3 regions of the Pantoea sp. USHLN298 genome follow, and region 2 is predicted to be linked to each of the others. Evidence: predicted binding sites of a transcription regulator. Region 2 holds the regulator's gene; each other region holds the start of a gene.
The links. Region 2 encodes Fur, which represses iron uptake genes when iron is present. Its sites were predicted from a motif close to ATAATAATGAGAACNACTATCAA; they were not measured.

Region 1: the regulator Fur is predicted to act here: its motif matches at 3,572-3,594, upstream of WFK59_RS03775 (TonB-dependent siderophore receptor).
Region 3: the regulator Fur is predicted to act here: its motif matches at 4,883-4,905, upstream of WFK59_RS16650 (TonB-dependent receptor domain-containing protein).

Annotation. Positions count from the first base shown of each region.
Region 1 is NZ_JBBCRO010000001.1:777,432-787,670, forward strand. Features, by position in the region: gene WFK59_RS03760 (mechanosensitive ion channel family protein) at 1-65, opposite strand, end outside; gene WFK59_RS03765 (flagellar brake protein) at 162-896, opposite strand; gene WFK59_RS03770 (GlsB/YeaQ/YmgE family stress response membrane protein) at 1,108-1,356, shown strand; gene WFK59_RS03775 (TonB-dependent siderophore receptor) at 1,428-3,527, opposite strand; gene treA (alpha,alpha-trehalase TreA) at 3,719-5,404, opposite strand; gene ghrA (glyoxylate/hydroxypyruvate reductase GhrA) at 5,615-6,556, shown strand; gene WFK59_RS03790 (phosphatase) at 6,596-7,333, shown strand; gene WFK59_RS03795 (TorD/DmsD family molecular chaperone) at 7,362-7,928, shown strand; gene WFK59_RS03800 (CoA transferase) at 7,930-9,294, opposite strand; gene WFK59_RS03805 (DMT family transporter) at 9,343-10,227, opposite strand.
Region 2 is NZ_JBBCRO010000001.1:308,740-318,978, forward strand. Features, by position in the region: gene nagA (N-acetylglucosamine-6-phosphate deacetylase) at 1-392, opposite strand, end outside; gene nagB (glucosamine-6-phosphate deaminase) at 456-1,256, opposite strand; gene nagE (N-acetylglucosamine-specific PTS transporter subunit IIBC) at 1,585-3,618, shown strand; gene glnS (glutamine--tRNA ligase) at 3,771-5,438, shown strand; gene WFK59_RS01615 (hypothetical protein) at 5,671-6,066, shown strand; gene fur (ferric iron uptake transcriptional regulator) at 6,138-6,581, opposite strand; gene fldA (flavodoxin FldA) at 6,934-7,464, opposite strand; gene ybfE (LexA regulated protein) at 7,597-7,872, opposite strand; gene ybfF (esterase) at 8,039-8,803, opposite strand; gene seqA (replication initiation negative regulator SeqA) at 9,054-9,602, shown strand; gene pgm (phosphoglucomutase (alpha-D-glucose-1,6-bisphosphate-dependent)) at 9,628-10,239, shown strand, end outside.
Region 3 is NZ_JBBCRO010000006.1:195,341-205,579, reverse strand. Features, by position in the region: gene cydB (cytochrome d ubiquinol oxidase subunit II) at 1-988, shown strand, start outside; gene WFK59_RS16680 (DUF2474 domain-containing protein) at 990-1,157, shown strand; gene WFK59_RS16675 (helix-turn-helix domain-containing protein) at 1,350-2,219, shown strand; gene WFK59_RS16670 (hypothetical protein) at 2,499-2,654, shown strand; gene WFK59_RS16665 (siderophore-interacting protein) at 3,021-3,848, shown strand; gene WFK59_RS16660 (PadR family transcriptional regulator) at 3,926-4,462, shown strand; gene WFK59_RS16655 (SelT/SelW/SelH family protein) at 4,497-4,793, opposite strand; gene WFK59_RS16650 (TonB-dependent receptor domain-containing protein) at 5,034-7,406, shown strand; gene WFK59_RS16645 (hemin-degrading factor) at 7,457-8,488, shown strand; gene WFK59_RS16640 (heme/hemin ABC transporter substrate-binding protein) at 8,485-9,306, shown strand; gene WFK59_RS16635 (FecCD family ABC transporter permease) at 9,299-10,239, shown strand, end outside.

The DNA of each region.
Region 1 (10,239 bases), 470 kb from region 2:
TTGATCCAGAAGCTCTGATTGAACAGAATGGATTGAAAATGACGTGAAGAAAGCCAGTTTTCCATTGGGGAGATTCTCCTTGCTGGGTTCCGGTTTAAAAGAAAACAAGCAAGAAGCATAGCCTGGATGCGACGCAACTGTGCGGCGCATCCGGGAAGAACTTATTGAAAACGGGTTGATTTATCGCGTGCCAGCCGCTCAAGGGCAAAAATAACCTGCTGCAGTTGCCGCTCCTGCACCGGATCGAGTGCTGAAAAGCGAAAGCTCAGGCGTGGCGTAATTCGGGTTTCATTTTTATGCGTTACCACGCTGCGTTCGCCAATGTGCAACAGTTTCACCGGCACTTCAAAGTGACCATATTCGCCCAGCTCAACGCGGAATTTTTTGAAACTGTCGCCACTTTGTAATCCTTCGGGCAGCGGCTCATCCACCAGTACGCCGATACCGCCCAGCGACAGATCCTGCAACCGCAGACGGGCTGTATTGCCGTCGGGCCACTCGGTATGACACCAGAACTGTGGTTCCAGTGGCGCATTGACGCGAAAAAACTCACGACGCTGGATCTGCCACACCAGCTCCGGCAACGGCGCGCTGAACGCCGGTAAGCCTTCAAAATCGACCCGCGCCAGCGACGCGAGGCTGAACTCCACTTTAGCGCCGTGGGTTTCTGCAGCGATGCTGAGTTCATCGCAGGTTAAGGCGTAGTCGTTATCCAGATTGTTGCTGCCGAGGTCGAACAGCAACTGATTTTCATCGGCCGCCAGCATCCGGCTGATAAACTGCCCACGGGAAAAACTCACCAGTAGCGGCGTCTGTAAACGCAGCAGGTCTTTCATCACGCCAAGGATGGCCAGCGTGCCACGTTTTAAATATTGTTCCTGATCGGCTTCTTTCACTTCCTGGCTCCAAAAGGTTGGTGCTTTGTTTGTTCTTTTTTTTGCCCTCATCTCCGTTATCGGCGTGGCAAAAAAAAGCTTTAGCCTCTCCCTGCGCAATAATAACTGTGAGCAAGTAAACATTTTTTGAAAACCTGTCTATACTTATCGCGGTAAACCGCTTGATAAATCAAGCGTTCACGATTTAATCAAAAAAAGGAAGGAGCAACAGATGGGTATTATTTCCTGGATCGTCTTTGGCTTAATCGCAGGTATCCTGGCGAAGTGGATCATGCCGGGTAAAGACGGTGGCGGTTTCATTCTGACTATCGTACTGGGTATTATTGGTGCCGTAGTGGGTGGCTGGATCAGTACGCTGTTTGGCTTCGGTCGCGTCGATGGGTTCAACTTCGGCAGCTTCGTGGTCGCCGTCATCGGTGCCATCGTGGTTCTGTTTATCTATCGTAAAGTACGCAGTTGATCGTAACGATTTAACAAAGATTTAATCAAAAAGGGGACGAAGCGATTCGTCCCCTTTTTCACTTCTGGCGATCAGAAATCGTAGCCCACCGTCGCCATCACGCTGCGTTCCGCACCCCAGTAGCAATAGCCCGTGCCGTAACAGCCCGCCACGTATTTACGGTCGGTCAGGTTATTCGCATTCACCTGCAGCCACGCGCCTTTCAGGCTGCTGTTCCAGACGCCGAGATCGGCACGAACCGAGGCATCAAACAGCGTCACTGATGGCAAACGGGTGGTGTTTTCGTTATCTGCCCACTGTTTGCCGATATAGCGCACGCCCGCGCCGGCACTCAGGCCGTAATCAAACTGATAGTGTCCCCAGAAGGCCGCCATGCTGTTTGGCGTCACGTAAGGCGTGTGACCATCATTGCCATCAACGGAATCTTTAAAGCGCAGGTGATTCAGGGTGTAACTGGCGACGGTGCTCAGACGTGGCGTCAACTGATTACGCGCTTCCAGCTCAATCCCCTGCGAGTGCACTTTGCCAGACGGCGTGTAGGTACCATCCTGTACATTACGGTTAGCCACATCTTTCTGTGTCAGATCATAGACCGCCAGGCTATAGAGATCGCGGGTGCCGTTTGGCTGATATTTAACCCCGGCTTCATACTGTTCCGCGGTGGTCGGCTTCAGCAGGTTGTTGTTCGGGTCGGTCAGGGCGGTAGGGGTGATCGCCTGACTCCAGCTGACATATGGCGAGATACCGTTGTCGAACGCATAAAGCAGCGCCGCGCGTCCGCTGATGTGATCGTCCTGACGGCGGTCACTGCCGCTATTGCTGGCAACGATGCGGTCATAGCGGCCGGAGAGATCCAGATGCCAGCGATCCAGCTTCATCTCATCCTGCAGGTAGAGGCCGGTCTGATAGTAGCTGCGGCTGTTATCGCTCCAGCTGTAGGCCGGCATGTCGCCAACCTGTTCGCCGGTCACGGCATTAAGCTGCGATGCGTTGCCGACCGCTTTGCTGATCTCATTTTTATAGCGATGATACTCCGCGCCCAGCGAGACGCGATGCTCCAGCTCGCCGGTGTTAAATTCGGCCTGTAGCCGGTTATCCGTGGCCCAGGCGGCCAGTGAGGAGCGCTCACCCGAATAGTAACGGTTCAGCAGATCGGGATTCTGCGCATCCCAGCCAATCTGATAAACCTGATCGAGATCGACGTTGGAATGGCTGTAGCTGCCGGTTGAGGAGAACGACCAGACGTCGCTAAAGCGATGAGTGAAATCGTAGCTGTAGATCTGCTCACGGCGTTTGAACTGATCCAGATCGCTGTTGCCTTCATAAAAACCGTTGCTCAGCTTATAGCCATTATGCTCCGTAATACTGCCGTCGCCCGGCACCGAGCCGTGATAACCGCCGGAGGGATCTTTCTGCAGATAGGCTTTAAGGATCAGCTGAGTATCCTCATCCGGTTGCCACATCAGCTGAGGCATCAGCGCATACTTCTCTTCGCGCGTATGGTCATACTGGGTATCGCTGTTGCGGGTCACACCGGTCAGGCGAAACGCCCACTGATCGTTAATCGCGTTGGTGTAGTCAAACATCGCGCCGGTGGTGGCGTTATTGCCAGCCTGCAGCTGGACATGACCTTCTTCACGGAACTGTGGACGTTTCGTTACCATATTGACCAGCCCGCCCGGCACCGTCTGACCATAAAGCGCGGAAGAGGGGCCTTTGATCACATCAATCCGCTCCAGGAAGGCGTTATCGACCTGCAACACATTGAAGCTGCCGCCGTCGCTCATCACCCGTAAGCCGTCGAGGAAGGTGTTATCTACATCGCCACCGTGGAAACCGCGCAGGGCAATGGTGTCATAACGGGTTGCAGCACCGCCGAAGTTGGTAAAGACGCCGGACGTATAGCCCAGCGCCTGATTCAGGGTCAGCGCGCCCTGATCCTGCATCTGCTGGCGCGTCACCACCGACACCGACTGCGGTGTGGTAATCAGCGGGCGATCGCTTTTGGTCGCGCCCTGACTGGTGGTGGCGAGATAACCCTGAGTCGGGGAGTCAGCTTGCTCCTGCGGTTGGGCTGTCACTACCATATCGGCAGCAAAAGTCAGGGCAGGCGCAGTCAGCGCCAGAGTGCAGAACGGGACGTAACCTTTCAGCGGCGATGGCAATCTCATTGAAATTCCTTTCATGGCAGAGGTTCAGCAGATGATTAACATTCTCGATAAGCGTTCTCATTATCAGAGTGAGAACTATTACCGTTTGTAAGTTCGCTGCAATTTTGCCTGCCAATTGAAGAACGTCAAGTAAATTTCGTTAAAACGCGCGGGCAGAGACCGCCAGCCAGGCCGGCGGTCTCCGGATAAGGTCAGGGTTGAGACGCAGACGCCTGGGGAATATCGTGGGCGCTGTTACAGGTTTTATCTTTCGGGCAATATTTATCCAGCAGTTTCAGGGTAACGCCGTTGGTCCAGCCAAAGCCGTCCTGCAGCGGATATTCACCGCCGCCACCGCCGCCGAGATTCTTGCCTTCCACCACATATTTCTCTACCAGCTTATGCTCGCGATCGTAGGTGTTCTGCACGTTCTGCAGGAACCGCAGCCCGACCTCTTTCGCCAGTTTCGGCTGGTTGTAGTGCTCCAGACCTTCCACGGCGACCCATTGCAGCGGCGCCCAGCCGTTCGGGGCATCCCATTGCTGGCCGTTGTTGACCGTAGTCGTCACCAGCCCGCCCGGTTTCAGCAGCTGTTTTTCCACCGCGCTGGCGGTGCTTTCCGCCTGCTTATCGCTGGCGACCCGCAGGTAGAGCGGGAACAGCGTGGCGGCGGTCAGCTGCGGATGCACCTGTTTTTTCTGCCAGTCGTAATCGGCGTACCAGCCCTGTTTGTCATTCCACAGGTAGCGATTAATTGCGGCCTGGCGCTTCTCTGCGCGGTCGGCAAACTGCTTCGCCAGATCATCCTGCTTATTCATCTGATAGCCTTTCGACAGCGTCTGCTCCAGATGGAACATCAGGCTGTTGAGATCGACCGGCGCCAGTTGGGTGGTGCGGATAGTGGCCAGATTATGGGCATCAGTGAACCAGCGGGAGCTGAAATCCCAGCCGGACGCCGCACCCGAACGCAGTTCGCGATAGACCTCAGCCTTGTCACGCTGCGGTGCCTTCTTCGCGGTGGTGACATCATCCATCCAGGACTCGGTACGCGGCACATCGCGGGCATCCCAGTAGCGGTTCAGCAGCGTGCCATCGCTGAGTTTGATTGCCCGCTTGCTGGCTGAGCCGGCGGCCAGTTTGTCGCTGTCGGCCATCCAGTAGTCATACTCTTTCTGCAGCTGTGGCAGATAACGGGTATAGGCTTTGCCGTTATCATGGCTCGCCAGCAGATCCACCATCAGGCTGAAGAATGGCGGCTGCGAACGGCTCAGATAGTAGCTGCGGTTGCCGTTGGGAATGTGACCATAACGATCAAGCAGCGAGGCGAAGTTATCCACCATATCCTGTACTTTATCCCAGTGGCCGCTTTCGGCCAGGCCGAGCATCGTGAAGTAACTGTCCCAGTAATAGACTTCACGGAAACGGCCGCCCGGCACCACATAAGGTTTCGGCAACGGCAGCAGCGAATCATACTGACCGGCGCTGCTGGCGGTGCGGGTCAGCACCGGCCATAAGCCGTCAATGTGGTCACGCAGATTCTGCCCGGCAGGCGGCACATACTTATCGCCCGCGGCGGGCAGGGTGAAGTTGGCGTCAACAAAGCGTTTCAGATCAAAGTTGCGCTGTTTTTTCTGCATCTGCCAGTCGGCGAGGATCGAGGCCGGATCGAATTTAGGCAGGGCATCGGCAAAGGTTTTTTGATCGGGATAGAACTTCGCTTGCTGTACAGCATTAAACAGTGGCCCTAAACGGACATCCGGCGGCTGCGGCTGATTATTCAGCATGCGCGATGTGTCGTCGGCGTGAACCGTGAAGGCCGGCACGCTTAGCAGCAGTGTGAGCAGAAGGGGGACATAACGCTGACGCCGTTCAGTGGCGTTTACCTCAATTTTTGTCATCGGTTTTTCTCCTTGTCCGAAACGCGGCCGCGCGTAACGCATTGACCACAGGACCAACTTTAGACCTTATCTGACCACTTCACCCTGAAGCGGTCCGGAATTGTGAAGCCACGGGAATTATTTTTGCTAAAAAAAGCGCTTTTTCCCGCCGCTTTTTACTTGCCCTGATGCCGGTTTTCCCTGACGCTGAAAGAAAAAAAGGAGAGCAGGATGGAGATCATCTGGTATCACCCGTCGCAATCTGCGGCGACATGGATTAACGGTTTACAACAGCGCCTGCCGCAGGCGCGGGTCCGTGCCTGGCAACCGGGCGATGATGGCCCGGCCGATTACGCGCTGGTGCGCTCCCCGCCGGCGGAGATGCTGCGGGGACGCAGCGGGCTGCGCGGGGTATTTGCGCTGGGCGCCGGTGTGGATGAAATTCTGAAGCAGCTGCAGCAGTATCCGGACATGTTACCGGAGGAGGTACCGCTGTTCCGGCTGGAAGATACCGGCATGGCGCGGCAGATGCAGGAGTATGCGGTCCACAGCGTGCTGAGCTGGTTCCGGCGCTTTGACGACTATCGGTTACAGCAACAGCAGCACTGCTGGCAGCCGCTGCCCGCTTATCCGCGCGACAGCTTTACTATTGGCATCCTCGGCGCGGGCGTGCTGGGACGGAGCGTGGCAGAAGCGCTGAAACCCTGGGGCTTTCCGGTCCGCGTCTGGAGCCGTTCGCCGAAGCAGATTGCCGGCGTCACCAGCTTTGCCGGCCCTGAGTCGCTGCACGATTTTCTGCAGGGCACGCGGGTGTTAATTAACCTGCTGCCCAGCACGGCGGAAACCATCAACTTAATCAATCATGATTTTTTCCAGCAGCTGCCGCACGGCGCTTTCTTCCTTAATATCGCGCGCGGTGCGCAGGTGGTGGAAGCGGACTTACTGGCGGCGCTCAACAGCGGTCAGCTAAAAGCCGCCGCGCTGGATGTGTTTCAGGTTGAACCGTTGCCGGAATCGCATCCGCTCTGGTCTCATCCTCGCGTGACCCTGACGCCGCATAATGCGGCGGTAACCTTAATCGACGAAGCTATTGACTACATTGCCCGGGCGATTGACCAGCATCAGGCGGGAGAAATACCGCAGGGGCGGGTCGATCGACAGCGTGGCTACTAATTACCCTGTTCAGTCAGGGGCTATCAGCAGGAGAAGATGATGTATCCGGTAGATCTGCATATGCACACCATCGCCAGTACCCACGCCTACAGTACGCTGCACGATTACGTCACTCAGGCAAAGCAAACGGGGATGAAACTGTTTGCCATTACCGATCACGGCCCTGATATGGCCGACGCGCCACACTACTGGCACTTTATTAATATGCGCATCTGGCCGCGAGTGATTGATGGCGTCGGGATTCTGCGCGGTATTGAGGCCAATATAAAAAACCAGCAGGGCGAGATTGACTGTTCCGGCCCGATGCTGGATGCGCTGGATCTGATCGTGGCGGGCTTTCATGAGCCGGTCTACGCGCCGCGCGACAGAAAGCACCACACCGATGCGATGATTGCGGCGATGGCGGGTGGACTGGTGCATATCATCAGCCATCCGGGTAATCCGAAATTCCCGGTGGATATCACGGCGATTGCCGAGGCGGCGGCCCACTACGATGTGGCGCTGGAGATCAATAACTCCTCGTTTACCCACTCTCGTCCAGGCAGCGAACCCAACTGCCGGGCGATCGCCGAGGCGGTGCGGGATGCGGGCGGACGACTGGCCTTTGGCTCTGATTCCCATACCGCCTTTACGCTCGGCCATTTTGAGCACTGCCTGCGCATCACCCGCGAAGTGGATTTTCCGGAGGATCGGGTGTTAAATGTCACGCCGCGGCGTCTGCTCGACTTCCTCGAACAGCGCACCGGCAAATCGATTGCTGAACTGGCTGACTTTTAATTTACTTTGCCTCAAGGAAATCTGACTCATGAATGAGTTTTCCATTCTGTGCCGCGTGCTCGGCTCACTGTACAATCGTCAGCCGCAGGACCCGCTGCTGGTGCCGCTGTTTACGCTGCTGCGTGAGGGCAAACTGCAGGCGCAGTGGCCGCTGGAGCAGGACGAACTGCTGACCCGCCTGCAACAGAACAGCGATCCGCAGGCGCTGGCCGCCGATTACAATGCGCTGTTTGTCGGCAGCGACTGTAAGGTATCGCCGTATGCGTCGCAGTGGCCCGAAGGTAAAACGGAGCCGGAGGTGCGTGCTTTTCTGACTTCGCGTGGTATGCCGCTGAGCGATGCGCCTGCCGATCACTTTGGCGTGCTGCTGCTGGCGGCGTCGTGGCTGGAAGATCAGTCTGCGGAAGATGAGAGCAGCGCCCAGCTGGCGCTGTTTGAAGAGTATCTGCTGCCGTGGTGCGGCACTTTCCTCGGGAAGGTTGAGGCGCATGCCACCACTGCGTTTTATCGTACGCTGGCTGCGCTGAGCCGTGAGGCAATTCAGGCGATGTACAATGAACTGCTCGACAGCGCTGAACCGCAGCAGGATGCCTGATTTACCATGATGCCGGGTGCGTACCCGGCAGACAGCCCGGTGTCGCACAGCATTGCGCGGTGCCGGGCAGCCAGGATGGCGCGCGCAGTCTTACGCCCAGCCCCCAGGGCGTGAACTCAAAAAAGGGCAGGTTATCCTCTGTTTTCGGCGTGATGCCGGACTGTACAGTGCCCGGCGTAGCAGGATGCTGCTGCAACAGCCAGGCGGTACGCGCCAGTGACAGCCGCACCTGGCTGCCATGCCCGTCAGTGCGCCGCTGCCGTAATCCCTCCAGTACCGCCGCCGCCAGCAGATAACCGGTGGCATGATCCAGCGCCTGCACCGGCAATGGCGTCGGTTTATCACTCTGCTGCCACTGCATCCCCTGTTCGGCAATACCACAGCCCATCTGAACCAGACTGTCGAAGCCGCGCCGGTTGCGCCACGGACCCTGCCAGCCCCAGGCATTCAGGCTGACATCGACCAGGCCCGGAGCCAGCGCCCGACGGGTTCCGGCATCAAAGCCCAGTTGCTCCAGCGCATCGGCCCGGTAACCGTGCACCAGTACGTCGGCCTCACGCAGTAAACGGATGAACTGCTCCCGATCGCTGGCCTGTCTGAGATTCAGGACCGCACGGCGCTTACCACAGGTGATCTCCTCATCCAGCGACGGTTCCTGCCAGCCAGGCGGATCGATGCGCAGCACATGAGCACCGAGGCTGGCCAGAAAGCGGGTGGCGACCGGACCGGCAATAATCCGGGTCAGATCCAGTACCCGGACACCGAGCAGCGGGCGCGCCGGCGGTAACGGCCAGTCGGGCGCGGCAGCCTGATCGGTACGCTGCCAGGCGAACAGCGGCTCCTGCGCTATCGCCTGGCCCTGCGGATGCTGCTGCCAGGCCGCGCTGCTGCGCATCTCTGCGGCACAACCGCCCGCATCAATGATCGCCTGCTCCAGCTCAGCAGCCTGCCAGCGCTGCACCTCGCGGGCCAGTGCGGCGCGATCGGGATGCTGGCCGAGCACCTGCTCCATCGCCTGGCGGTGATGGGCAGCATTGGTGTGCAGGCGGACCCAGCCATCGCGACTGGCGTAATCGCCGGCGAAAGCGTCCCACAGCGCGGGAGCAGGCCGGTTGAGCGGCATAAAACTGTGCCGGAACCAGCGCGACGCCAGCCGGACATTCACTTCAACTGGCCGGCTGGCATTGATCAGGTCGGCAGCGGCCTGGGTGGCAAGGCCGATGCTGGTGGCCGCCAGTTCACTGACGGCAAAGGCGGCGGGAAAACTGGCATGATCGACAAAGGTGGGTAACGGGTGTGCGGCGGCGTTGCCACGCAATCCCTGCCACATCTGCTGCCAGAGGGACGTGGCGAGCTGATGCTCCATCTGCTGTGCTCCTGACGAGTGACAATCACTCAAGCATAGCACGCGTGATTAACGTCGCCGCAGACGCGGAAAGCGGGCATGCATCCGCAGATTACGCAGATTAATCACCGCAATCGCCGTACCGAGTATCACCAGCGAGGCGCCGATGATTTTGAAGCTGTTAAGGCTGTCGCCCAGCACCACGATCCCCATCAGTACCGACAGCACCGGGGTCAGCAGCGAGTAGGGCATAATCAGGTTGACGTTATATTTTTTCAGCAGCATATACCACAGCGTATAGGCGACGATCGACGAGGCGATGGCGCTGTAGAGGATGGCGAACCAGCCGTGCCAGCCGGCATGACTCAGGGCATAGAGCTGGTTTGACTCCATTATCAGGCTGGCGGCACCGACTATCGGAATCGCCAGAAAGGCGATCCAGCCGGTCATGGTCAGTGGCTTAATCGATGGCGATTTTTTAACTATCAGGTTGCTTACCGCCCAGCCGGTTGCGCTGCACAACAGCAGACACAGCACCCACCAGGTGGGAATGGTCGGGCTGCCGGAGAGCACCACCACGCCGCTCAGCGAGATCAGAATGCCCACCAGTTGCACCAGCTTCAGTTTCTCTTTTAGCACCACCATCGCCAGCAGCATGGCGATCGGCGTGCCGAGCTGGACCACAATCGCGCCGGTGCCGGCATCGGTATACCGCATTCCGACAAACAACAGCGAGAAGTGCATAAAGCCGAAAGTGAACGCCAGCAGCAACAGCCAGGGCAGTTGCTGTCGGGTGATGCGGCAAAACGGCACCAGCACAATGGCGACCACCACAAAACGCATAAAGGTCAGGAACAGCGGCGGAAGCTCAAGCAAGCCCCATTTTACCGCTACGTTGTTGAAGGCCCAGATACACACCACCATCAGGACCAGAAAGAAATGCCGCACCGCCACAATAATATCCTT
Region 2 (10,239 bases):
TCCAGATGCAGTCCCAGCGCCTGATGCTGATGTTTCTGCAGATAAGCGCGCATGGTTTCAATTGCGCGCTGCATTAATTCGTCGCTGCTGGTGATCAGCGTCGGTAAAAAGCTGGTGCAGCCTGACTTCTGATTAGCGCGCTGCATAATTTCCAGCGTCTCAACGCTGAGCGCGTCAATGTCGTCATTAAACTGAACGCCGCCGCAGCCATTGAGCTGCAGATCGATAAAGCCGGGAGCAATGATGGCGCCGGCCATATCGCGCTGCTCCACCTCTGTGGGCAGCGACTCACGTGGGATCACGCGGTCAATGCGGCCATTGGCAATCACCACGGCGTGATTATCCAGAATCTGGTGGCCGCTATAGATCCGGCCATTAACTAGTGCGTACATCTCTTCTCTCCCGTCCTGACCTGCTGCTGCCTGTGGCAACAGCAGGTATGACAACGTTTTGTGTTACACGCCTTTCATATTTTCCGCTTCCATCTCGCGGAAATACTTCACGGTTTTCACTTTCAGTTCCATGGTGGCCGGCTCATCACACACCACCACCGATTTCGGGTGCAGTTGCAGACAGCTGATGGTCCACATGTGATTCACGTTTCCTTCAACCGCCGCCTGCAGCGCCTGGGCTTTAACGTGTCCGGTAACCAGAATCATCACTTCTTCCGCGTCCAGCAGAGTACCGACACCCACCGTCAGCGCATATTTTGGCACCTGATCCACATCGCCGTTAAAGAAGCGCGAGTTTGCCACGCGGGTGTCATGGGTCAGAGTTTTAATCCGGGTACGGGAAGCCAGTGAAGAGGCCGGTTCATTAAAGGCAATGTGACCATCGTTACCGACGCCGCCCATAAACAGGTGAATTTTGCCCAGCGCGCGAATTTTCTCTTCGTACTGGCGACATTCTGCGTCAATATCCGGCGCATTACCATTCAGAAGATTGATGTTTTCTGGTTGAATATCAACATGATCAAAGAAGTTGCGATACATGAAGCTGTGGTAGCTTTCCGGATGCTCTTTCGGCAGGCCGACATATTCGTCCATATTGAAAGTGATAACATGTTTAAAGCTAACCTGGCCCGCTTTATGCATCTCAATCAGGTGCTTGTAGGCTTCGAGCGGGGTTCCGCCGGTCGGCAGTCCCAGCACAAAGGGTTTGTCTGCCGTTGGGTTGAAGGCATTAATCCGGTTCACAATGTGGCGTGCAGCCCATTTGCCGACCTGGGTCGGGGTGGCTAAAGGAATCAGTCTCATGTTTCACCTCAATTAGGAAATGGATAGGAGGGCGCGAATCGGTTGTGTTACTCATTAGCCTAAACGGATTATGTCATCCCGCCACGGTCTGAGTGCGCCTCAATATTTCGGATCATAAAATAAGTTTGCGGCTATAGCCAGATGTTGCCGTATCAAAGGATGTTTTTTGGTGATAAAAGTCACAATAGTGGTGGTTTTAATTTGCGAGGCGAATTAATTTATCATTACACTTCGCAGCGTGATATGAAGTGTCATTAAGGTCTTTGCTGCCGACATAACAACATTAAGCGGCGCAGAGCGATAAGCAGGCTCATAGGGGGAAGGGTAAATGTTAGGTTACTTACAGAAGGTAGGCCGTGCGCTAATGGTGCCGGTGGCGACCCTGCCAGCGGCAGCGATATTAATGGGGGTCGGTTACTATCTCGATCCCGTCAGCTGGGGTGCGGATAATGCGCTGGCCGCGCTGCTGATTAAATCCGGTGCCGCTATCATCGAACACATGTCAGTGCTGTTCGCTATCGGTATCGCTTACGGAATGTCCAAAGACAAGGACGGCGCAGCGGCGCTGACCGGCTTCGTCGGATTTTTAGTGGTCACCACGCTCTGTTCACCGGCTGCGGTGGCGATGATTCAGAAAATACCGCTGGAGCAGGTGCCTGCTGCCTTTGGCAAAATCGAAAACCAGTTTGTCGGTATCCTGGTCGGTATTTTATCAGCGGAAGTCTATAACCGCTTCAGTCACGTCGAGCTGCCTAAAGCGCTCTCGTTCTTCAGCGGACGCCGACTGGTACCGATTCTGGTGTCGTTCCTGATGATCTTAGTCGCCTTTATCCTGATGTATATCTGGCCGGTCGTGTTTAACGGTCTGGTCAATTTCGGCGAACATATCCAGAAACTTGGCTCGGCTGGTGCGGGCATCTACGCCTTCTTTAACCGTCTGCTGATTCCGGTCGGTTTACATCATGCCCTGAACTCGGTGTTCTGGTTCGACGTGGCCGGTATTAACGATATTCCTAAATTCCTCGGCGGTGCTCAGTCGCTGGCTGACGGATCGGCAACGGTCGGCATCACCGGTCGTTATCAGGCGGGCTTCTTCCCGATTATGATGTTCGGTCTGCCGGGTGCCGCGCTGGCGATTTACCACTGCGCACGGCCGGAAAACCGCGTAAAAGTCGGCAGTATCATGCTGGCGGCAGCCTTTGCGGCCTTCTTCACCGGTATTACCGAACCACTGGAATTTTCCTTTATGTTCGTGGCACCGGTGCTCTATCTGATCCACGCCGTGCTGACCGGTATTTCGGTCTTCATCGCGGCCAGTATGCACTGGATTGCCGGTTTCGGCTTCAGCGCCGGGCTGGTGGATATGTTTCTGTCGACCCGCAACCCGCTGGCAACCCACTGGTACATGCTGATTCCGCAGGGGCTGGTGTTCTTCGTCATCTACTATGTGGTGTTCCGTTTCACCATCAAAAAATTCAACCTGATGACCCCAGGCCGTGAGCTGGCGGTAGCCGGTGATGAAAGCGATGGCTACGACGTTAACGTCGATAAAACTGACAACGGTGAAAGTGCAACAGAGACGCTGGCGCGCCGTTACATCGGTGCGATTGGCGGCTCTGAAAACTTAACCAGCATCGATGCCTGTATTACCCGTCTGCGCCTTAACGTCAATGATTCGGCCCAGGTTAATGAAAGCGTGGCGAAACGTCTTGGCGCGTCCGGGGTGATTCGTCTTAACAAGCAGAGCGTGCAGATCATCGTCGGTACCCAGGCAGAAAGCATCGCTTCGGCGATGAAAAAAGTGCTGACTAAAGGCCCGGTCGCCGCAACGGCCAGCAGCAGCGCTACGCCAGCCGCCGCCCCGGAAGTGAAACCGCAGGCGGTGCTGAACAGTGAAAAGCGAGTGATTGCTACGTTACTGGCACCGGTCAGCGGTGAAGTCGTGGCGCTGGATGATGTGCCGGATGAAGCCTTTGCCAGCAAAGCGGTGGGCGACGGTCTGGCGATCAAACCCAGCGATAAATGGGTAGTGGCACCGATCGCCGGTACGCTGGTGAAAATCTTTAATACCAATCACGCCTTCTGTCTGGAAACTGACAACGGCGTTGAGATTGTGGTGCACATGGGGCTGGACACCGTGGCGCTGGAAGGAAAAGGCTTTACCCGCCTGGTGGAAGAGGGCGCCAGCGTGGTGGCCGGTCAGCCTGTGCTGGAGATGGACCTTGATTTCCTGAATGCCAATGCCCGCTCGATGGTGAGTCCGGTGGTGGTCAGCAACAGCGATGATTTCGCTGGTCTGACATTGCTGGCCAGCGGCCAGGTGGTGGCGGGTGAAACCCCGCTGTATGAAGTGAAAGGCTAATCCCCGCAACAGAACCCACAAGGCAGGAAGCGATTCCTGCCTTTTTTGTTTTAAAGGCTTAACAAACGGTTGTTTCCCTCTGGCGCTTTGTGGATCATACTCCGTTACTTCGTGGTACAAATCACCCGCTATTCGTATTGAGGATTTTTGAGATGAGTGAGGCTGAAGCCCGCCCAACTAACTTTATTCGTCAGATCATCGACGAAGATTTGGCGAGCGGTAAGCACAGCAGCGTGCATACCCGTTTTCCGCCGGAGCCCAATGGCTATCTGCACATTGGTCATGCGAAATCGATCTGTCTGAATTTTGGCATCGCCCAGGATTACCAGGGGCAATGTAACCTGCGTTTCGACGATACCAATCCGGTAAAAGAGGATGTGGAGTTCGTCGAATCCATCAAGCGTGACGTCAAATGGCTGGGCTTTGAGTGGAGCGGTGAGGTTTGTTACTCATCAAACTATTTTGATCAGCTCTTCAACTATGCGATTGAACTGATCAATAAAGGGCTGGCTTACGTCGACGAGCTGACCCCGGAAGCGATCCGCGAATATCGTGGCACTCTGACCGCGCCGGGCAAAAACAGTCCCTATCGCGACCGCAGCGTGGAAGAGAACCTGGCTCTGTTCGAGAAAATGCGTAACGGGGAATTTGCTGAAGGTACAGCCTGTCTGCGCGCAAAAATCGATATGGCCTCTAACTTTATCGTGATGCGCGATCCGGTGCTGTACCGGATTAAGTTCGCTGAACACCACCAGACCGGTAACAAGTGGTGCATCTATCCGATGTATGACTTTACCCACTGCATCTCCGATGCGCTGGAAGGCATCACGCATTCACTCTGTACGCTGGAGTTCCAGGATAACCGTCGTCTCTACGACTGGGTGCTGGACAACATCACTATTCCGGTGCATCCACGTCAGTATGAGTTCTCTCGCCTGAATCTTGAGTATGCGGTGATGTCGAAACGCAAACTGACTCAGCTGGTGACCGAGAAGCACGTTGAAGGCTGGGATGATCCGCGCATGCTGACCGTTTCTGGCTTACGCCGTCGCGGTTATACCGCCGCCTCAATCCGCGAGTTCTGCCGCCGTATTGGTGTTACCAAGCAGGACAATATTGTGGAAATGGCGTCGCTGGAATCGTGCATTCGTGACGATCTCAACGAGAATGCGCCACGCGCGATGGCGGTGCTTGATCCACTGAAAGTGGTGATTGAAAACCTGCCAGCGGGCCATCATGAAACCATCACCATGCCTAACCATCCTTCTAAACCGGAGATGGGAACGCGTGAGGTGCCGTTCAGCCGTGAGATCTGGATCGATCGGGCGGATTTCCGCGAAGAGGCTAACAAGCAATATAAGCGTCTGGTGCTGGGCAAAGAAGTTCGCCTGCGCAACGCTTATGTGATCCGTGCTGAGCGGGTGGCGAAAGATGATGCGGGCAACATCACCTGCATCTACTGCACCAGCGATGTGGATACCCTGAGCAAAGATCCTGCAGATGGCCGTAAGGTAAAAGGCGTGATCCACTGGGTATCAGCAGACCATGCGCAGCCCGCAGAGTTTCGTCTCTACGACCGCCTGTTCAGCGTGCCAAACCCGGCCGCGGCAGACGATTTCCTGTCGGTCATCAACCCGGATTCACTGACCATCAAACAGGGCTTTGTTGAGCCGGGCCTGCGCGATGTGGAAGCAACCACACCGTACCAGTTTGAGCGTGAAGGGTATTTCTGTGCCGACAGCGTCTATTCGAAGCCGTCACAGCTGGTGTTTAACCGTACCGTCGGTTTGCGAGACACCTGGACTAAAAGCGGCGAATAATCATTAACGCTGGCTGATAAAATGACAAAAGGGCGACTTATCGCCCTTTTTTATTGTCCTGATTTCTGCCATCGCCGAGGTTTGTGCTGCAAGCCTGGCTCCGTGGTTGTTACAAATTTGTGAGAGAAATCTGAGTTTAAAAAAATTAATCAATTACCAGATGTGAATTATCGGCGTTCAGGTAGGCTATGCGCACTCAGACAGAGCGCAGCGAGTGATATAAGGAAAAAAAATGACCGTTCTCGCCCAGGAAGCCAAACACAGTGTCGTCGTTTTACATCAGCTTATTGAACGTATTTTCAATCAGCCTGCCGGATCCGATGACAGTTTTGAACTGATGATGTCCTATTTCCACCCTGAATTTCGCATGGTAACGCCACGGGGAAATCAGCTAAACCTGAACGAAGTGGAAGAACTTTTCCGTCAGCTGCACGGCAAGCGGGAAGGCATGCGTATCGCCACCTGTGAGCACGTCATTATTTCACATCACGATCAGGAAGTGACGGTACAGTATCGGGAGATGCAGATGCTGAATGGCGATAATCAGAGCCGCATCGCGCTGGCGATTCTCGACTGCAGCACCTCGATTCCGCGCTGGCGTTACCTGCAGGAAACGCTGGTCGCCTGACGACCCGGCGTAGTAAGGACGAAAAAAAACCGGTCTGTGAACCGGTTTTTTTATATCAGGCAGGATCAGTGTTACTGATCGTGCAGCGTTTCATCTTCACGGCAGTCACCCAGCGCGCAGTGACCATAGAGATAAAGGCTGTGGTTCGTCAGCTTAATGCCGTGGCGGGTCGCGATTTCCCGCTGACGGGTTTCGATCGACTCATCGCTGAACTCGATCACTTTACCGCAGTCCAGGCAGATCAGGTGATCGTGGTGATGCTGCTGAGTCAGTTCAAACACCGACTTGCCGCCTTCGAAATTGTGACGGGTCACAATGCCGGCATCATCAAACTGGTTCAGCACACGGTAAACGGTGGCCAGACCAATCTCTTCGCCGATATCGATCAGGCGTTTGTACAAATCTTCCGCGCTGACGTGATGGCACTCAGGTTCCTGAAGCACTTCCAGAATTTTCAGTCTGGGCAGCGTGACTTTCAGGCCAGCCTTCTTTAATGCGGTATTGTTGTCAGTCATGCGGATTTTGTCCTGTTACTAATATTCACTTTTGTGGCGCTTGGCCTTGAATGTCGATCTACACCCATTCTCATTTGCGTCTCATTATAGAACTGAAGCCGTGAAATGAAAACCGAGGGGAGTGCCTAAATCACCATGGGCTGTATGGGATACGTCACCGAGCCGGGGAGGATTTCTGCAGGAGTCTGTTAACATTTCGCTTAGCCCTATCTGCTGCCAGAGAAAATAAGCGGAAGATCGATGCGGGTATTCTACAGATTAAACGAAAAAAGTTAAAAAAATGTGGCTATTATTTCTATAGGAATTTCCATTGCCTCAATGTGAGCTGGCGCTCACATTGAGGCGGAGAGCATCAGGCTTCGAGGATCTCTTTGAGCTGCAGTTCATCAAAGATCTGCTTCACCCACTGCTCAACGCGCGCATTGGTCAGCTCAGGCTGGCGATCTTCATCAATGGCCAGGCCCAGGAAGTGCGTATCATCCGCCAGACCTTTTGAGGCCTCGAAGTGATAACCTTCGGTTGGCCAGTGACCGACGATCACGGCGCCATGCGGCTCAATGATGTCGCGGATGGTGCCCATCGCGTCACAAAAATACTCGGCATAATCTTCCTGATCGCCACAGCCAAACAGGGCAACCAGTTTGCCGTTGAAATCGATCTCTTCCAGCGTCGGGAAAAAGTCATCCCAGTCGCACTGCGCTTCACCGTAATACCAGGTCGGGATACCCAGCAGCAGGATGTCAAACGCTTCCAGATCTTCTTTAGTGCTTTTCGCGATGTCGTGGACTTCTGCAACGTCTTTACCCAGCTGTTTCTGGATCATTTTTGCAATGTTTTCGGTGTTGCCGGTATCGCTGCCAAAGAAGATGCCTACGAGTGCCATGAGTAAAATAACCTCTTAAATCCTGATGATGAGATGTGTGCCGCAGCACAATTCAGCGAATAATAGCAGACGAGGCAAACCCGCGGAACGGTTAAAGCCTCGACATTTGCCTCTGCGTGCGTTTTGCCCGCATTAATCCAGTTTGAGTTGCGCCAGCAGCATTTGTTCAATCAATTCGCTACGGCTGAGATTACGCTGTTCTGCCAGCGTATTGAGCGCTTCGACGGCTTCACTGTTCATTTTCAGTTCGACACGGCGAAGCCCGCGTCCTTTGTCACGTTTCAGTTGATTGCGCTTATTGATGCGCAGCTGTTCATCACGCGAAAGCGGACTGGTTTTGGGTCGACCAGGGCGGCGCTCATCAGCAAACAGATCGAGCGTCGTGCGGTCAGTGTGTTCTTTTGCCATGGCTTAGTGAAACTGAATGGTGCGGGCGCCAGACGCTCGCCGCGCAGATTATAAATTATTGGCCGTTACCGCGGCAAAATGACCGGCGGCAAAATTTTAGCGCGCCATCATACTCCAGGCTAACTTCCGACGCCAATCCTAAACATTTACCGCCAGGTATTTGCTTTTAAAGCGCAAAAAAGCGACGAACGCTGCGTAATACCGCATCCGGTTTCTCTGCGTGTACCCAGTGTCCCGCGCCGCTGATCACATGCGCATGGGCCGCCGGGAACTGTGCAATCAACGCATCCCGGTACTGATTATCCAGATAGCTGGAGTCGCCGCCGCGGATAAACAACGCCGGATGCGGCCAGGCGGGCACCGGCTGCCAGCCAGAGATGGTGGCATAGTTGTCCCACAGTACCGGCACGTTGAAGCGCCATTCGCCCTGCTGGAACGATTTCAGCAGAAACTGGATTACGCCTTCTTCATCAATGACGCCGCGCATGATCTGTGCCGCCTCACTGCGCGAGGTGACGCCCGCTTCCGTGACCGCGCGGATCGCCGCAAAAATGGTGTCGTGGCGGCGGGTCTGATAATCCACCGGGGCGATATCGATCATCACCAGACGGGCAATGCGCGCCGGTGCCAGTGCGCTCATGGTCATGGCGATTTTACCGCCCATCGAATGACCGATCACCGCCACCCGATCGATGCCGTGGGCATCCAGCGTGTCAAACATATCCTGTGCCATCACAGCGTAGTTCATCTCATCGGATCGCGGTGATAATCCATGATTGCGCACATCAACCTGCAGCAGCGGGCCGGCATCTTTCAGCCCGCGAGCCAGCACGCCAAGGTTATCCAGCGTCCCGAACAGGCCGTGGATCAGCAGGATGGGCAGGGAATCGGTGGGGGATTGTTCAGTTTGCAGACGGGCGTTCAAAATCATGGCAAAGTTCTTAAGTTTGAGACCTAAGCTTAGGTTATCATGGATTCACCTTTTCAGGCGCGCCGGTTCCGGCGGCATTAGGACATATTCTGACTTTTGCCCGTAAACCGTTTGATTGCTAACAACCCGCCTGAATTTAACTTTATAATCCTCATGTTAGAACCCGCTCACCTTTCGAATCGCCAAACTATGTTAAGGGCTTTTCAGGATACAGGTGGTTCTGTCATGAGAAAGAACCGTACGGAATAAGATGAAAACGATCGAAGTTGACGAAGAGCTCTACCGTTATATTGCCAGCCACACGCAACACATTGGTGAAAGCGCATCCGACATTCTGCGTCGTATGCTGAAGTTCACGGCCGGTCAGACTGCGCCCGCGGCGCCTGCGCAAAACGCGGCATCCGGTGCGGCGAAAGAGACTCAGCCTGCGGTGGTCGGTTCACGTCCACAGGATCGGGTACGCGCCATGCGCGAGCTGATGCTGTCTGATGAATATGCGGAGCAGAAGCGGGCGGTTAATCGCTTTATGCTAATCTTGTCAACGCTCTATCGTCTTGATACCGCAGCCTTTGCTGAGGCGACTGCATCTCTGCAGGGCCGTACCCGCGTCTATTTTGCGGGTGATGAGCATACGCTGTTGCAAAATGGCACCCATACTAAGCCGAAGCACGTACCCGGCACACCGTACTGGGTGATCACCAATACCAATACTGGTCGCAAATGCAGCATGGTCGAACACATCATGCTCTCCATGCAGTTCCCGCAGGAACTGACAGAGAAAGTTTGCGGCACCATTTAAACTGAAGCGTCAGGGAGAAGCGCCAATGGCCAATCACCCCCGTGCCGGGCAACCCGCCCAGCAGAGCGATTTGATTAACGTTGCACAATTAACGTCACAATATTATGTCCTGCAGCCCGATGTGGCGAACCCGGAACATGCGGTGAAGTTTGGTACCTCTGGCCATCGCGGTAGTGCAGGGCGTCACAGCTTCAACGAGATGCACATTCTGGCGATTGCTCAGGCGATCGCTGAAGAGCGTAAAAAGAACGGCATCACCGGTCCGTGCTACGTCGGTAAAGATACGCACGCGCTGTCCGAGCCGGCGATTCTGTCGGTACTGGAAGTGCTGGCAGCGAACGGTGTTGATGTGATCGTGCAGCAGGACAATGGTTATACGCCAACGCCTGCTATCTCGAACGCCATTCTTGAGCACAATAAAGCGGGTGGCGCACTGGCCGACGGCATCGTGATTACCCCTTCGCACAACCCACCAGAAGATGGCGGCATCAAGTACAATCCACCTAACGGCGGACCGGCTGATACCAACGTCACCAAAGTGGTTGAAGATCGTGCCAATCAGCTGATCAAAGATGGCCTGAAAGAGGTCAAACGTCTGCCGATCGATCAGGCACTGGCCAGCGGCCATGTGGTCGAG
Region 3 (10,239 bases), on a different contig from region 2:
TATCTGGTTCGCGATTATCGTCTTCGCCACCCTGATGTATATCGTAATGGATGGGTTCGATCTCGGTATCGGCCTGCTGTTCCCGTTCAACAAGGATGTGGGCGAGCGCGACATGATGGTCAACACCGTTGCGCCGGTCTGGGATGGTAATGAAACCTGGCTGGTGCTGGGCGGGGCGGGGCTGTATGGCGCGTTCCCGCTGGCCTACTCGGTGATTGCCGATGCGCTGTCGATTCCGCTGACGGCGATGCTGATTGGCCTGATTTTCCGTGGCGTGGCGTTTGAGTTCCGCTTCAAAGCGGTAGAAGGTCACCGCGCATTCTGGGACAAGTCATTCATCGCGGGGTCTATCCTGGCTACCTTCAGTCAGGGCGTCGCGGTTGGCGCAATGCTGGACGGTATTCCGGTTGAGGGCCGCCGTTTCGCCGGTTCCGCAATGGACTGGCTGGCACCGTTCCCGCTGTTCTGCGGCGTGGGGCTGGTGGTGGCCTATGCGCTGCTGGGCTGTACCTGGCTGATCATGAAAACGGAAGATGAGCTGCACCGCAAAATGTCAGCGCTGGCCACGCCGCTGGTGATCGCGCTGCTGGTGATTGTCGGTATCATCAGCCTGTGGACGCCGTTTGCCCACGACGATATTGCCCAGCGCTGGTTCAGCAAGCCTAACCTGTTCTGGTTCCTGCCGGTTCCGGTGCTGGTGTTGCTCTGTTCGTGGGGCATCGTGCGTGCGATCAAACGTCAGGCGCACTACTCGCCGTTCCTGCTGACGCTGGCGCTGATCTTCCTCGGCTTCTCTGGCCTGGGTATCAGCATCTGGCCCAACATTATTCCGCCGTCAGTGACCATCTGGGCCGCCGCATCACCTCCGCAGAGCCAGGCCTTTATGCTGGTGGGAAGCCTGCTGATCATTCCGATGATCCTGGGCTACACCTTCTGGAGCTACTACGTGTTCCGTGGAAAAATCAAAGCAGATGCAGGATATCATTGATATGAAAACCGAAGTCAGCAGCATGAAAAACCACAATGAAACGAAAGCCCCGTGGTGGAAGCGCGTGATGTGGCTGGTGGTTATCTACGCCGCAAGCGTGCTGGCACTGGGTGTCGTCGCCTCATTATTCCGCATGATGATGACAGCGGCCGGTATGCGCAGCCATTAGTGGCTCCCTTACCCGCTGCGTAAAGAGCAGGGCTGACTTCGGTCAGCCTTTTTTAATTAGTCACCTAAGCAATTAATGCGAAATCGTCGCCTGGCCACCCTTTGCGCCCGGCCTTTCCTTACCGCCGTTGCGGTTTTTTGTTATTCTTTTGTGACAAATATCACCCTTTAATCCGCGTCGTACATCGCCATCATGCTCAGTCAGGCCCTTAAAAAACAGCATATTAATGCACTGGTAGAGTGGATCGAAGCCAATCTGACCGACGATCTTAGTATTGATCTGATCACCCTGAAATCGGGTTACTCCAAATGGCACATGCAGCGCATGTTCAAAGAGATGACCGGCCAGACGCTGGCGGCTTACACCCGTAAACGACGCCTGACGATGGCGGCAATGGCGCTGCGGCTGACCCGTATGCCGCTGATCGATATCGCCGTACGCTTTGGTTTTGACAACCAGCAGAATTTTACCCGGGTCTTTAAAAGCCATTTCTCGCTGACGCCTGGCGCGTTCCGTCGTATTCCGCATTTACCGGTGAAACATTTCCACGGCCGGATTCCGGTGCGCTCGCCGATTGAACATGCGGTGCTGGTTGAACAGGATGAAGACCTGCCGCTCTGCGGTGAGACGATGGAGTGGGAGTGTCAGTTCGGCGAATATATCGCCGATCATGAACATCGGGTGGCGGAACAGGCGCGACGGCTGGTTGCGCTGGCGGGCGGCCAGGTGCGGCATGGCTGGCTCGGTTTTCAGTATGGTCCGGGCCACTCTTCGGCTGACCAGCAGAATATCAGCCTGTTCCAGGCGCTGGAGCCGCAGCACGCCGCGATGCTGGACGGCAAAACAGAGAGCTGGAGTGAAACGCGTGGGCTTTATGCGCGGATTAACTGGAGCGGCGCACCTGAGCAGCTGACGCGCTTTATTGCTGACATCTACTATCTGCACCTGCCGACGCTGGGCGTGGCGCGCCGTCAGGGTAAAGATCTGCTGCGGCTGGATTTTGCACTCTGCAAACCGGACTGGCTGAGCGGGGTTTTTTCGATTCCGGTGACGCCAGCCTGAGGCGTCACCGGCCGTTTCAGCCGCGATTCGGCTGCCTAAGCCTGAAAAATGCATATTCTGTGCGGTAAACCGTGACAAACCGCACGATTTTATAAAATAAGTTAACGGTCTGGCGTAAAATCCTTCACCGAAACCCCGTAGTGCACCATTCAACGTACTTTTCTGGCGGGGCTGAAACATTCATCTGCATTTCTGGCCATTTCTGGCTAAAAACGATAAACGAAGAAAATTATGCGACGCTCAATGTTGTTACTTATCTCAATGCTTTCGGCATTGCCTATGCTGGCTGTGGCTCAACTGGCAGAACCCTTCTCGCCACCGGCTGGTCTGCACCCGCATTCCCAGATCTCTCAGCACGAAATTCTGGGCGACGGCCAGTTGCCGCAGCACACCCAGAATAATCCTGCCGCCTCCGGCTTTAACGACACGCTGTGACCGTTCTGGCCGGTAAGCGGGCGTCCCTCGGTTCAGCGGCGCAATCGACATCCCCGGCCGAATGCCTTTCCTGTTACATCCTGCGTCAGCAATAAAATCGGCTGATCGGCTGGCCATCACTTCTGCATCTTTTCCTCTTCTCTCTGGCCTGTGCAGGCTACTGAGCGACTGTTGTCGCCAGTCAGCCAGCGGCTGACTCACTTTGCACTGCTTCGTTCACCGCCTGGTGTCGCAGAAGCCGATCTTCAGTAACATAAAATATATCTTAATCCGCTGCGATCGCATTTTTCGTCATTGTGTTCAAGATATATCATAGCTAATCTGAGCCACTCAGATGAGAATGATTTTGATTCCATGATTATGCTGATGCCCTCGATTGACGGGCATTTAACCCGTTTCAGGAGAGATGTTGTGCCAAATCCTAACTCTGATCGCCTTCCTCAGCGCGTCCGTAATGAACTGCGCTTTCGTCATATTCAGGTGGCAAGCAAAACTAACATTGCCGGTAACTTCTGGCGCATCGTCTTCAGCGGCAGCGATCTGGCGGGCTTCAATTCACCGGGCTTTGACGATCACATTAAAGTCTTCTTTCCCGCCAGCGCGGGTGAGATGCCGGCACTGCCGCAGATCACCGAGGATGGCATTGTCTGGCCGGACGGTTTACGCCCGGCGGCCCGTGATTACACGCCGCTGGCCTTTGACGGCGTCTCGTCGCTGACGCTCGATTTCTATATTCATCAGAGTGGCGTTGCCAGCGACTGGGCGACACAGGCGAAAATCGGCGACAGCCTGATCGTCGGCGGTCCGCGCGGCTCACTGATCGTACCGACCGACTACGCTTTCCAGCTCTATGTCTGTGACGAAACCGGTCTGCCGGCCTTTGCGCGCCGTAAACAGGATGTCCGCGCCCAACAGCTGCATCTGTTTGCCTATGCAGATGAGACCACCGGGCGGGATTACTTAACCGATACGGCTGGCGTTACTCTCAACTGGCTCGGCAGCGGTCAGATGCAACGGGCGCAGCTCAGCCAGCTGATTGCAAAGCTGGATCAACTGGCGATACCGTCGGAAGATTACTTCATCTGGCTGACCGGCGAAGGCGAGTTTGTTAAGGCGCTAAGCGACTATTTCACCACCCAGCGCGGCGTGAACAGCGACTACGTCCGGGCCGTGGCCTACTGGCACCAGAAGTAAAGCCGGCGGCCGCCCGTGTTGAATTTTGCCAGGCGGCGGTCTACCATCAACCTCCATTTCTTCTCCCTGAGCAGGTTATGAAAGACCATTCAGCAGCGCCATCTGATGATCATCCCGCGCGCGCTGGCGGCTGTGGCAGCCGTCGTAAGCGTCGGGAAAAAATGCTGGAGGCGAGTGATATTCGTCTGCTGATGCTCCATTTCCTGGCGCAGAATGCCGCGCACGGCTATGAACTGATCAAGTCGGTGGAGGAGTTGTCGAAAGGGGAGTATTCGCCCAGTCCGGGCATTATCTATCCCAATCTGACGCTGCTGGAAGAGATGGAGGCGATTCAGGTGGTCGACGCGCAGGCCACACGCAAAGCGTACCGGCTGACCGCGGCGGGTGAGGCGCTGCTGGCGTCCAGCGGCGATCGGGTTGCCAGCCTGATCGCCCGCTTATCGTCACTGGCGATTCTGGTTAATAACCGCAGCATTCCGGCGGTTGAGCAGGCGATCCATACGCTGAAAATGGCGCTCAACACCCGTCTGGCACAGCAGGATATCTCCGAGGCCGCGTTGCAGACGCTGATTGCGGCGCTGCACGACGCGGCAGAAAAAATCACCCACAGCTGATCCTTCTCCCTGATGCGGGTTGCCAGCCGGCGACTCAGCTCACTTCAGGCTTGTGCTTATCAATGTGACCCAGCGTGCGATCCGGGAAACAGATGTCGCGCACCCGTTGTTTTAGCGTCGTGGCATCTGGAAAACCTCCATCCCGTTTACGCTCCCACAGCAGATGCCCGTCGAGCGTAATCTCAAAAATACCCCCGGTTCCCGGCCTGAGCGTCACTTCCGCCAGATCCTCAGCGAAGGTGTGCAGGAGTTCCTGTGCCATCCACGCCGATCGCATCAGCCAGTTGCACTGCATACAGTAGTGGATAACGACCACAGGTTTTTGCGCCATAACTCTTTTCCTTTAACGTGTTGATAAATTACCGGTTAATTGTAGTTAACAAATTGTGCTGCGCAAGAGTGATCTTAATGTAAATAGGATTGATAATGATTCTTAATTGCATTAGATTCCGGGCGATAAGAAATACTCAGAAACAACTCCTGCTATTTTGCGGCTTTTGTGCGAAGCCGGTTTGATGATGCCAGCAAGTAAGTGAGCGAATACTAACAATTAACCAGGTAATTCGCGCCCATGTCACCACTTTTTCAGGGATTGACGCAACAGCGTCTGTTTAAACTGGCGTACCTCGCCTCTGCCATCCAACCCCTCTGCAGTTATGCCGCAGGCAGTGACGCTGCTCCGCTGGCGCTTTCCGACAAAACACAAAGTCAGGCCGATGCGGTGATGACGGTTACGGCTCCACCGCTGAAGCAACAGGCTGGCAGCAAAACCAGCCTGTCGGCAGCGGATCTGCAACAGCGTGGTGCCACCGATTTTGGCTCTGTTATGCGTTATGAACCGCTGATCAGCGCCACCGGCAGTCAGGGTGGATCGTCCGCAGGCAAGAGCGGTTTTGATCGGGCGGGCTATACCGGCTACAACATTCGCGGGCTGGAAAGTAACCGCGTCGGGCTGGACGTTGATGGTATTCCGCTGCCGCAGGCAACCGGCCGCAGCTATGTGGGGCGAGCCGGGCTGGACAGTTTTGGCATTGGCCGTGACTACATCGACCCTTATCTGTTTGGCCGCATCGACATTGAAAAGGGCGCGACGGCGGTTGATCAACCCAACACCTCGCTCGGCGGCAATGTCTCGTTCCGTAATAAGTCTCCCGACGACTACCTGCATCCCGGAAAAGCGACCGCGTTCAGCTATCAGAGCGACTATGACTCATCCAATCGCAGCTGGCATAACGGCATCACCGCCGCCGCCGGTGACGATGAACTGCGCGGCATCTTTGTTTACAGCCGCCGCGACGGCCAGCAAACCCGTAACAACAGCGACACGCTGGAGGCGTATCCCGCGAACTGGCACTCCGATGCCTTTATGACCTCCGGGGTCTGGCAACCCAACGATTTGCACCGGTTCAGCGCGACCGCCGACTACTACCATAAAACCAATCACAGCCGTTACGACAGCTGGGATACCGCCGGTAACACCATCTGGGGCAGCGCGCAGCAGCAGAGCGATACCCGCCGCTGGGGCATCAGCCTGGCGGATGAATATACGCCCTACAACGAGATTATCGACAGCCTGACAACCCGGATTTACTGGCAGCAGACCGAAGCGCACGACAATACGCTGATGCCGTCGAGCGCAACCGCCTGGCAAAACGTCTATTCCGATTACAACAGCGACAGCTACGGTTTTGACGCACAGGCAACCAAACGTCTCGGGCGACATGAGCTGAGCGGCGGAGTGAATGCGCGTCGGGTAGAGACCGAGCGGCCTTTCCGTCAGACGCCGGCGCCGGGCGTCACCAGTGTCATCATGCAGCCACAGGCCAATAGCCGCAGCTACACCCTTGGCGGCTATCTGCAGGACAAAATTAATTTTGATGCTGACGGACATAACGCGGCAGTGATCCCTGGCGTTCGGGTGGCGTACCAGAACACCAAACCGCGTGATGTCGGGACGCTGACTACCAACAGCAGCGTGCTGGATGCCAGTGAAGTCTCCGCCCTGTACGGTTCGGCCAACAGCGATACCCAGCTGTTACCGTCGATCGCCCTCCAGTACGATCTCACGCCCAGCCTGATGACCTATCTGCAATATACCCGTGGCGCGCAGTTCCCTAACGATACCCAGCTGTATGGATCCTGGAACCTCGGTTCCAGCTATGCGGGTCCGGCACAGTATGCGCTGATCGGTAATGCTGATTTAAAAACCGAGACCAGTAATAACTACGAATGGGGCGTGAAAGGCCAGCTGACAGAAGGTATCACCCTGAATGCCGCTGCGTTTTATAACGACTACAAAAACTTTATCGCCTTTACCCGCTACAGCCGCGCGGCAAATCCGGGTAAGTTCGTTAATGTCCCCAGCAACATCTACACCACTTACCAGGCGGAAAACCGCGACAAAGCCTATATCTACGGCGCTGAAATCAGCAGCAAAGTGAACGTCGGCAGCTGGTTCCCGCAGGTGGATGGCCTGAGCGCCAGCCTGGCCTTTGGCTATACCCAGGGTGCGGCGAAGTCGAGCTATCTCGGCGACCGCTATATCGACCTGGAAAGCGTGGCCCCGATGAAAGCTATCGTCGGGCTGGGCTGGGATGATGCGGAACGGGGTTATGGCGCGGCCGTCACCGCGACCTTTGTCAAAGGCAAACGCGCCACCGCCACCAACCGTAACAGTTATGCCAACAGCGGCGGCAGCCTGACCGATTCCAGCACCGATTATATGCGGGTGCCCGGTTACGGCATGGTGGATATGACCGCTTACTGGCGGGTAACGCCGCAGGTCAGGCTGAGCGGGGGAGTGTATAACATTACCGATCGCAAATACTGGGATTACCTCAGCAGCCGTGAACTGACCAGCGCGACCCAGCAGGAACGCAACAATCAGGCGCTGGCGGTGATGCCGGGCCGGACCTTCCAGTTAGGCGTTAACGTCGATTTCTGATAACCGCTGCCCTGCACTGATGCAGGGCACCGCAATGGGAGCACTCAAGCATGGATTCTGTTTACCAGCACTACCTCGCCCTGAAAGGCGAACAACCGAAAAAGTATGCCCGTGACCTTGCGGCACTGATCGGGATCAGTGAAGCGGCGCTGTGTCAGGCCCGCATCGGGGCGGATGCCTGGCGGCTGAAGCCAGATTTTCCGGCACTGCTGCAGGCACTTGAGGCGGTTGGTGAAACCAAAAGCCTGACCCGCAACGCCTATGCGGTTCATGAGCAGCTCGGCGAGTACAAAAACCTGCATCTGGGTGACCACGCCGGCATTTTACTGAACCCGCGAGCGCTGGATCTGCGTCTGTTTGTCGCCCAGTGGCGGAGTGCCTTTGCCCTGCAGGAGCAAACCGCACAGGGCGAACGGCACAGCATTCAGATCTTTGATCGTCATGGGGATGCGGTGCTGAAGATCTATGTCACGGATCGGACCAACAGGGCCGCGTGGCAGACGCTGATTGAGGCTTTCCGCGAGGACGGCGCGACGCCACTGCACGTAGAGCCGTTCGCCGCCGCTGCGCTGACCGATAAAGTGGATGGAGCGGCTATCGATCGTGAATGGCGTGCCATGACCGATGTGCATCAGTTTTTCAGTCTGCTGAAGCGTCACAACCTGTCACGTCAGCAGGCGTTTCGTGCCGCCGGTGACGATCTGGCCTGTCAGACCCGCAACGACGCGCTGGCGCGGCTGTTGCAGATGGCGCAGCAGGAGGGCAATGAAATCATGATATTTGTCGGTAATCGCGGCTGTACCCAGATTTTCACCGGCGCGATCGAGAAGGTAGTGCCGATGGATAACTGGCTCAACGTCTTTAATCCGCAATTCACCCTGCATTTGATGGCTGACCAGATCAGCGAAAGCTGGATCACCCGCAAACCAGCTGGCGATGGCTTTGTCACCAGTCTGGAACTGTTTGCCGCCGACGGCACCCAGATCGCTCAGCTCTACGGACAGCGCAGCGAAGGCACGCCGGAGCAGGCGCGCTGGCGCGAGCAGATCGATGCGCTGCGTGATGCAGGAGCCGTGGCATGAGATGGCTGACGCTGTTAGGACTGCTGCTGGCGCTGCCGTCGCTGGCAACGGAGCGGGTGGTATCGATTGGCGGCGACGTCACGCAGATTATCTATGCGCTGGATGCCCAGCAGCAGCTGGTGGCGCGAGACAGCACCAGCCTGCGCCCGGCGCTGGCAACCCGGCTGCCGGATGTCGGTTACCTGCGCCAGCTGAATACCGAAGGTATCCTGGCGCTGAAACCGACGCTGGTGATCGCCAGTGAACTGGCGAAGCCTTCGCTGGTGCTGCAACAGATTGCACAGGCCGGGGTACGCGTGGTGACGGTCAGTGGTGAAAACAGTCTGCGGGCGATTCCGCAAAAAATAATCACCATCGGCGAGGCGCTCGGCCATCAGACCGACGCCCAGGCGCTGGCACAGCAGATGACGCAGCAGATCGGCCAGTTGCCACAGCAAAAATTGCCGGTGAAGGTGCTCTACATTATGGCCAACAGCGGCATGAAATCGATGGCGGCGGGTAATCAGACCGCTGCTGACAGCGCCATCCGCAGCGCCGGACTGCAGAACGCGATGGGCAGCGTGCCACACTATCAGGCGCTGTCGCAGGAAGGGGTGATCGCTGCCGCGCCGGATCTGGTGGTCATCGGCGAAGAGGGACTGAAAACTCTGGGCGGCGAACAGCAGCTGTGGCAGTTACCCGGACTGGCGTTGACGCCGGCCGGTCAGCAGCATCGTCTGCTGGTGATCGATACTATGGCGCTGCTGGGCTTTGGCCTGGATACGCCGCGGGCGATCGTCCGGCTACGTCAGGCCGCGGAATCACTGACGCATGATTAACGGTAATGCGCCGCGCATACTGACGCTGATGACCATTATGTTGCTGATATTCGTGGTGCTGGCCGCCAACTTCGGGGCGATGTCGCTGTCGCTGCGTGGCCTGTGGCAGGCAGCGTTCAGCGAGTTGATCTGGCAGGTCTGGCTGAATATTCGCCTGCCGCGCGTGCTGCTGGCGGTGCTGATCGGCATGGCGCTGGCAGTTTCCGGCGCAGTGATGCAGGGCGTCTTTCGTAATCCGCTGGCCGATCCGGGTTTGCTCGGTATCAGCAGCGGGGCCGGTCTGGCCGTGGCGCTGGCGATTGTTACCCCGCTGGCCCTGCCGCCGTCGCTGGCGCTGTGGCTGCCGATGATCGCCGCCTTTATCGGCAGCCTGCTGGTGACGTTGCTGATCTTCAGCTTCAGCCGGCTGGCGCGCGGCAATCTGTCGCGGCTGCTGCTGGTGGGGATCGCCATCAACGCGCTGTGCGGTGCGGCGGTCGGCGTGCTGTCGTGGCTGAGTAACGATCAGCAACTGCGTCAGCTGTCGCTGTGGGGAATGGGCAGCCTGAGCCAGGCGCAGTGGCCGACGCTGCTGATCTGCGCGCTGCTGATTTTGCCGGCGCTGCTGCTGTTACAGTCACTGTCTCGCCAGCTCAACCTGCTGCAGGCGGGCGAAGAAGATGCGCACTACATGGGCGTTGAGGTGAAACGCACTCAGCATCAGTTACTGATCCTCAGCGCGCTGCTGGTCGGTACGGCGGTGTCGGTCAGCGGCGTGATCGGCTTTGTCGGCTTAGTGGTACCGCACGTAATGCGTTTTTGCCTTGGCAGCGATCATCGCTGGCTGCTGCCTGGTTCGGCGCTGGCGGGCGCGATTCTGCTGCTGCTGGCCGATACTCTGGCGCGCACAGTGGTGGTGCCGGCAGAGATGCCGGTCGGCCTGCTCACCAGCCT